3 regions of the Actinoplanes sp. SE50/110 genome follow, and region 1 is predicted to be linked to each of the others. Evidence: riboswitches for the same ligand, from Rfam matches in the RefSeq annotation. Region 1 holds a riboswitch; each other region holds the start of a gene.

The links. Region 1 has a riboswitch for cobalamin ahead of ACSP50_RS25940 (VWA domain-containing protein). Riboswitches for the same ligand answer to the same signal wherever they lie in the genome.
Region 2: another riboswitch for cobalamin. It lies ahead of bluB (5,6-dimethylbenzimidazole synthase); the one in region 1 lies ahead of ACSP50_RS25940 (VWA domain-containing protein).
Region 3: another riboswitch for cobalamin. It lies ahead of cobN (cobaltochelatase subunit CobN); the one in region 1 lies ahead of ACSP50_RS25940 (VWA domain-containing protein).

The regions. Positions count from the first base shown of each region.
Region 1 is NZ_LT827010.1:5,787,056-5,789,308, forward strand. Features, by position in the region: gene ACSP50_RS25940 (VWA domain-containing protein) at 1-940, opposite strand, end outside; cobalamin riboswitch at 950-1,158, opposite strand; gene ACSP50_RS25945 (glyoxalase/bleomycin resistance/extradiol dioxygenase family protein) at 1,203-1,553, opposite strand; gene ACSP50_RS25950 (SRPBCC family protein) at 1,696-2,217, opposite strand; gene ACSP50_RS25955 (helix-turn-helix transcriptional regulator) at 2,214-2,253, opposite strand, start outside.
Region 2 is NZ_LT827010.1:5,146,433-5,148,685, forward strand. Features, by position in the region: gene ACSP50_RS23100 (MmcQ/YjbR family DNA-binding protein) at 1-290, shown strand, start outside; gene bluB (5,6-dimethylbenzimidazole synthase) at 355-981, opposite strand; cobalamin riboswitch at 1,036-1,239, opposite strand; gene ACSP50_RS23110 (hypothetical protein) at 1,250-1,849, opposite strand; gene ACSP50_RS23115 (SIMPL domain-containing protein) at 1,914-2,253, opposite strand, start outside.
Region 3 is NZ_LT827010.1:7,597,539-7,599,791, forward strand. Features, by position in the region: gene cobN (cobaltochelatase subunit CobN) at 1-984, opposite strand, end outside; cobalamin riboswitch at 1,015-1,155, opposite strand; gene ACSP50_RS33955 (precorrin-3B synthase) at 1,237-2,253, shown strand, end outside.

The DNA of each region.
Region 1 (2,253 bases):
TGACCACGTCGCGCCCGTGCCAGGCGGCCATCGCCACCGCGCAGCGGGCCACGACGATGTCCGCGCGCATCCCGTCCACCCCGTAGGCGAGGCAGATCCGGGCGATCCGGTCGAGCTCCGCGTCCGGCAGGGTCACGCTCGGCAGGAGGGCTCGCGCGGCGGCGATCCGGGCCGCGTACTCCCGCTCGTCGTCGGCGAAACGGGCCGCGAACCCGGCCGGATCCAGCTCGTATGCCAGCCGCCGGCGCACCACCTCGGCCCGCAGCCGCGCATCCCGCGGCGCCGCCACCGTGACCACCAGCCCGAACCGGTCCACCAGCTGCGGCCGCGGCTCGCCCTCCTCCGGGTTCATCGTGCCCACCAGCAGGAACCGCGCCGCGTGCTTGACCGAGACCCCGTCCCGCTCCACGTGCGCGCGGCCCATCGCGGCCGCGTCCAGCAGCAGGTCCACCAGGTGGTCCGGCAGCAGGTTGACCTCGTCCACGTAGAGGACGCCCCGGTGGGCGGCGGCGAGCAGCCCCGGCTCGTACGCCTTCACCCCGTCGGCCAGCGCGCGCTGGATGTCGAGGGTGCCGACCACCCGGTCCTCGGTCGCCCCCACCGGCAGCTCGACCAGCGTCGCCGCCCGGTGCCCGGCCGGCGTGTCCGCGGGATGCGGCCCGTCCGGACAGTCCGGGTCGGGCGCGGCGGGGTCGCAGGCGAACCGGCAGCCGCGCACCACCGTCACCGGCGGCAGCAGCCCGGCCAGCGCCCGGACCACGGTGCTCTTGGCGGTCCCCTTCTCACCGCGGACCAGGACGCCGCCCACCGCCGGCGACACCGAGGTCAGCAGCAGCGCGAGGCGCAGATCGTCCAGGCCGACCACGGCCGAGAACGGGTACGGAGTAGTCACAGGGTGTTCCCTCCCGGCGGGTGTCCACGCCCGCACGTCGGCTGTCACGAGCGGCCGGAGTCTCCTGACTCCCGGATCGCCGTTTCCCGCCCACCTTCCAGCCCGCGGGCCGTGGTGTGCCGCCGCCACCTCGGCCCGGAAGCCGTGGTGTGCCGCGGCCCTGCGCGCCGGCCGCACCGGCCGCAGGGCCGTGGCGTGCTGTCGCGTCAGCGGGTCGCTCCCCGGTCACAGTGGCGGGACCGTCCCGGACTCGCACCGGGTTCCTCCGCAACCGCTCGGACGCCAATCTTTCCCACCCCGGACCTGCCCGTCAAACAGCGACCAGGCAGATCACATGTCCATCAGGGTCGGTGAGGACCGCCTGGCGCTCACCCCACGGCTGATCCGCCGGCGCGTCCACGACCGTCGCCCCGGCCTTCTCCGCGGCCGCGGTGGTCGCGTCCACGTCGTCGACCCGGAAGCTGGCCGCCACCCCGGCGAGTCCGGCTGTCGGCGGCCGCTGGTGGAGCATGAGTTCGGTGGTGGTGCCCGGCACGTCCAGCCGGGCGATCTCGCCGAACTGCGCGGTCACGGTGAGCCCGAGCGCGTCCCGGTACAACCCGAGCGCCCGGTCGAGGTCGGCAACGGAGACGATGATGCGCTGCAATCCCTGTACGGCCATGCGCCGACCCTACTGATCGAGGTTCCGGTGACCGCCCGCGGATGGTGGGGTGCGGCGATCCGCCCTGAAAGCTGACCGGCCGGCTCCGCCACCATCGCCGTGGCCGGGAACAGCGGTCCGTCATCCGCCGCGGCGCACGCCATCAGGATCCCGAATCTGACCGAAACTGTTCGGCGTAGCGGTCCCGCAGGTCGCGCCAGCCGTGGTCCATCGCCGACCGCCCGCGGATCGCGCTGACCGACTCGCCGTCGAGCAGCCGCCGCAGCACCCCGGTGCACAGATCCCAGCCGGCAGCCACCATCGCATCCATGTCACGATCGGTCAGCGTGTGCCGCAGCGTCAGTCGGGTCCCGCCTGCGGCCGCGGCGAGCTCCCAGCGCAGCAGGTCTTCACCCCAGGTGTATTCCAGCAGGTGGGGTGGCTCGACCCGGACGATTTCGGCGGGCAGCGCGGTCCGCTCGTCGCCGTCGACCAGGGTCAGCGTCGCGGGGCCGGGCGCGGTCAGCGGGCGGTCCGCGGTGAACGGCGCCCACCGATCGAGGCGCTCCGGGTCGGTCAGCGCGTCCCAGACCTCGCCGGGCGGCTGGGGCAGATCGCGGATGAGGATCAACGTCCAGCGGTCACCGTCGGCGGCGACCCGGGCTTGCGGCTGTGGTCCGGTCATGGCTCCTCCTCGAGAAGGTGTTCGCCGAGGGCGTCC
Region 2 (2,253 bases), 640 kb from region 1:
ACGTGCCCGACCTGGAGCGCAACCCGGCCTATGCGCGGCATGCCGTCGGCGGCGAGGCGCCGACCGTGATCACGTTCCGGGTGCCCGCCGCGGATCTGCTCGGCCTGACCGCGGCGGGCTTTCCGTACTTGCGCGCCCCCTGGGGGGCCAACGTCGCGGCCGCGGTCCTCGGGGAGCACACCGACTGGGACGAGATCGCCGAGTTGCTCACCGACAGCTACGGCGAGCAGGCCCCGAAGTTCCTGGCCGCCCGGGTCACGCCGGGCGGGGCGCCCCGCCCGGCGGTGTGAGCAGGCGGTCCCCCTGGTTTGGGCCGCGCGCCTGAGGCCGGCGACGGATCCACTGCCCGCGACTTCAGGAGCAGGCGCGCCAGCGGTTCTCGTGGCGGGCGTCGGCCAGCGGGCGGCGGTGGCGCCAGCCGTGGCGTTCCAGGTCGGGGGTCTCCTGCAGGCGGCTGACCGGGCCGAGGCAGAGCCAGGCGACCGGGCGGACGGCGGGCGGGATCCCGAGCAGATCCCGCAGGAACGGCTCGCGGTAGAAGGAGACCCAGCCGACGCCCAGGTTCTCGGCGGTGGCGGCCAGCCACAGGTTCTGGATGGCCAGGCAGACCGAGTAGAGGCCGGCGTCGGCGATCGCGTGGCGGCCCAGGACGGCCGGGCCACCGCGCCGCGGGTCGTAGGTGACGACGACGGACAGGGTGGACTCCAGGATCCCGTCGATCCTGATCCGGGCGAAGCGGGTGGCGGCCGCGCCGTCGAGGGTGGCGGCGAACACCTCACGCTCGTGACACACGTGTTCGTGGAACGCCTCGCGCAGGGCGCGGTCGCGGACGATCAGGAAATCCCACGGCTGGGACAGGCCGACACTGGGGGCGGCGTGTGCGGCGGTCAGGATGCGGTCGAGCACGGGCGGCGGCACCGGGTCACCGGTGAACTCGGCGCGGACGTCGCGGCGGCGGTGGATCACGTCGTACAGCGCCATCGGAAGTTGATCTTGATCGTGCATGTGGGCAGGCTCCCGCTGCTCAGGCCCGGAGGGGGCCGATGGGCGCGAGGCCGGTCTTCGGACTCCCGGATCGACGCCTCACCGCCCGCCTTCCCGGCCGGCCGGCCAGTGGCTGCGCTCACGCGCGTGGGCGGCGGCTCCCCGGTCACCGCGGCGGGCCCGTGCCGGATTCACACCGGCTTCCCAGATTCTCCCCGCCGTCGCCGGTGGGGCACCTCGCAACAAGTTCGTGCCACCCGAGACGCTACCGTCCCACCGACCGCCAGACGCGCTCGGCCCAGTCCCGGTCGGCCGGGTCGTCATACCTGCAGGTGACGGCGATGAGATGACCGGGCTTCGCCACGTAACCGTAGAACTCGTGCTGCTCGCCGGCATCCAGGCAGAACGCGCGACGGACCACCTCACCGTCCCGCTCGGTGAGCTCACCCGCACGCTCGTCCGGCAGCATCCCGCTCATCTCGGCGATGCCGGTGTCCGGGGCGAGCCCGGCCGGCAGGGTGAACGGCTCCACCTGCACCGTCCGGCCCGGCCCGACGAAGCGCAGGACGTCGGCCGCCTGAACCCGCAGGCCCGCGGTGCGCTCGACGGACCAGTCGGCGGTGACCGGCTGCCGGACGGCGACCGGCAGCGGGTACCCGATCCTGCTGAGCACGTCGTCCCGGTCCCACACCTCGGTCAGGACGCCCGGACGGCGTTGACCGCCGACCGGCCACCGCACTTTCCCCGACCCGGCGTCGCCTTCCCGGTCACCGTCGGCGCGGTGCCGCCGGGCCCGGCGCATCCCCCGGTGCAGACCCTGGTGCCGGTCAAGGACAGCGGTGGTCGTGATCGGATCGCGTGTCACCGGCCGCGCCGTCGACTGACGACTTCGCGGCCGGTGCCGGCTTGCCGTGGGTCCGACCGGGCTGTCACCCTCGGGCGGCGACCTTCGGGGCCGGGGTCCTGGCGAAGAGCCACTCGACCGTCACGGTGGCCGACAGCCGCTGGCGGCCGGGTTCGATCGGGACCGGTGAGTCGGCGGGGAACATGGCGGAACTGACCGCCCGGATCTGGTCGCCGGGGGCCGGCAGGTCCGGGGCCGACTCGGTGACCTTGACGACGCGGCCCAGGGGCCGGCCGGCCTGCTTCGCGTACGCCTCCGCCTTCCCCTTCGCGTCGGCGAACGCCCTGCTGCGCGCGGTGGCGAGCAGCGCGCTGTCGTTCTCGATGCTGAACGAGACGCCGTTGAGCCGGGCCGCGTCACCGCCG
Region 3 (2,253 bases), 1.8 Mb from region 1:
CTCGGCCGGCGGGATGTGCCGCAGGCGGGCGTGCGACACCGCGATGCCGGCCACCCGAGACGCCCGCTCGGGGTCCGCGACGTACACCGAGAGCCCGTCCTGATCGATCTCCTTGAACGAGAACGGGACCGTGATGATCCGGCCGTCGAACTCCGGAATCGCCACCTGCGTCGCCGCGTCCAGCGGGCTCAGGCCGTCGTCGCTGGCCTCCCAGGTGGCGCGGGAACTGGTCAGGCAGAGGCCCTGCAGGATCGGCACGTCCAGCTCGGCCAGCACGCCGACGTCCCAGGCCTCGTCGTCACCGCCGGCGCTCGCCGTCGCCGGTCGGGTGCCACCGGCCGCCAGCACCGTCACCACCAGGGCGTCCGCCTTGCGCAGCTCGGCCAGCAGGTCGTCGGGGGCGGTGCGCAGCGAGGCCGTGAAGATCGGCAGCGGGCGGGCGCCCTTCGCCTCGATCGCCCGGCAGAGCGCATCGACGAACGCGGTGTTGCCGGCCATGTGGTGCGCGCGGTAGTAGAGGACCGCGATCGTCGGGCCGTCCGACCCTGATCCCTCTGCTGCTCGCGGCAGGATCCCCCACTGCGGGCTCTCCACCGCCGGGGCGAAGCCGTTGCCGGTCAGCAGCACCGTGTCGGACAGGAAGTCGTGCAGCGACCGCAGATTGTCGGCGCCGCCCTGCGCCAGATAGGTGTGCGCGTCCGCGGCGATGCCGGCCGGGACCGACGACAGCTTCATCAGATCGGCGTCCGGCGCCATCTCGCCGCCCAGCACCACCACCGGCAGATCCCCGCCGAGCAGCTCGTCGAGGCCCTCCTCCCAGGCCCGGCGGCCGCCCAGGATGCGGACCACGACCAGCTCCACCCCGTCCAGCAGGGCCGGCAGATCGGCCACCCCGGTGCGGGCCGGATTGCCCAGCCGCCATGCCGAGCCGCTGGCCCGGGCGCTGAGCAGGTCCGTGTCGGACGTCGACAGCAGCAGAAACACGCGTGCGCTCCCCTCGGGGTCCGCGCCCCGGGTAGTAAGAATCACGGCGACCGGAGTTCCTGGCTCCCGGGCAGCTCACCCGGTGACAGTGGCGGGACCGCGCCGGACTCGCACCGGCTTCCTCCGCGGCAGTGCCGCTCGAATTCACTTGTCGTCGCACACGCTACCGAACGTTGTGACGCCGCTGACGATTCAGGGGGCTGCCGACCCGAGGCTCCGGTCCTGTCGGGGGCCGCCCGTAGTATCCGGGCCGTGAGTCGCCTTCGACAGTCCGACACCGACGCCTGCCCCGGCGCGCTGCGGTTGCACGCCGCCGCCGACGGGCTGCTGGCGCGGGTCCGGCTGCCCGGCGGCATGCTCACCGGCGCCCAGCTGGGCTGCCTGCGCGAGCTGGCCGAGGAGTTCGGCGACCGGCGCCTGGAGCTCACCTCCCGAGCGAACCTGCAGCTCAGAGCACTCCCGCAAGACCGGGTGGAGACGGTGGCGGCCCGCCTGCGCGCCGCCGGGCTGCTGCCATCGGCAACCCACGACGCGGTACGCAACATCGCCGCCCCGCCGATGGCGAGCGACACCGTGCGGGACCTGGTCCGGCGCCTCGACGCGGCGATCTGCGCCGATCCCGGGCTGGCCGCGCTGCCCGGCAAGTTCCTGTTCGCTCTCGGGCCGGTCCCGCTCGCGGCCGACGTCACCGCCGTCCCGCTCGCCGGCTCCCCGGCCGGCGACCGGTTCGCCCTGACGTTCGGGGGGCGCGACACCGGGCTGCGCGTGACCCACGACTCGGTGATCGAGGCTCTGCTGGCGAGCGCGCACGCGTTCCTGGCCGAGCGGGAGGCGCAGCGCGGCGGCGGCGCGGCCGCGTGGCGGTTGCGCGAGCTGACCGACGGCGCGGCCCGGGTCTCCGCGCGTGTCGCCGCGGCGCTCGGTCTCGCCACGGCCGAGGTTCCCGCCGGGCCGGCCCCCGGTGGAGGCGGTCCGGCTGCGACCGACCCGCTGGCCGGCGTGACGACCGGACACGAGCAGGACGCCGCTGGCGCGCTGGTCGGCGTGGTGACCGGAAACGAGCAGGACGCCGCTGGCGCGCTGGTCGGTGTGGTGACCGGAAACGGGCAGTTCGCCGCGGGTGCGCTGGTGCCGTTGGGTCGGCTCGAAAGCCGGCAGTCGAGGCTCCTGGCGGAGGCCGAGCGCCTGGTTGTCACGCCGTGGCGCGGTGTGCTGGTCCCCGGCCTCACTCCGGAGGACGCCGCGGCCTGGGCCGGGCGGATGGCGGCG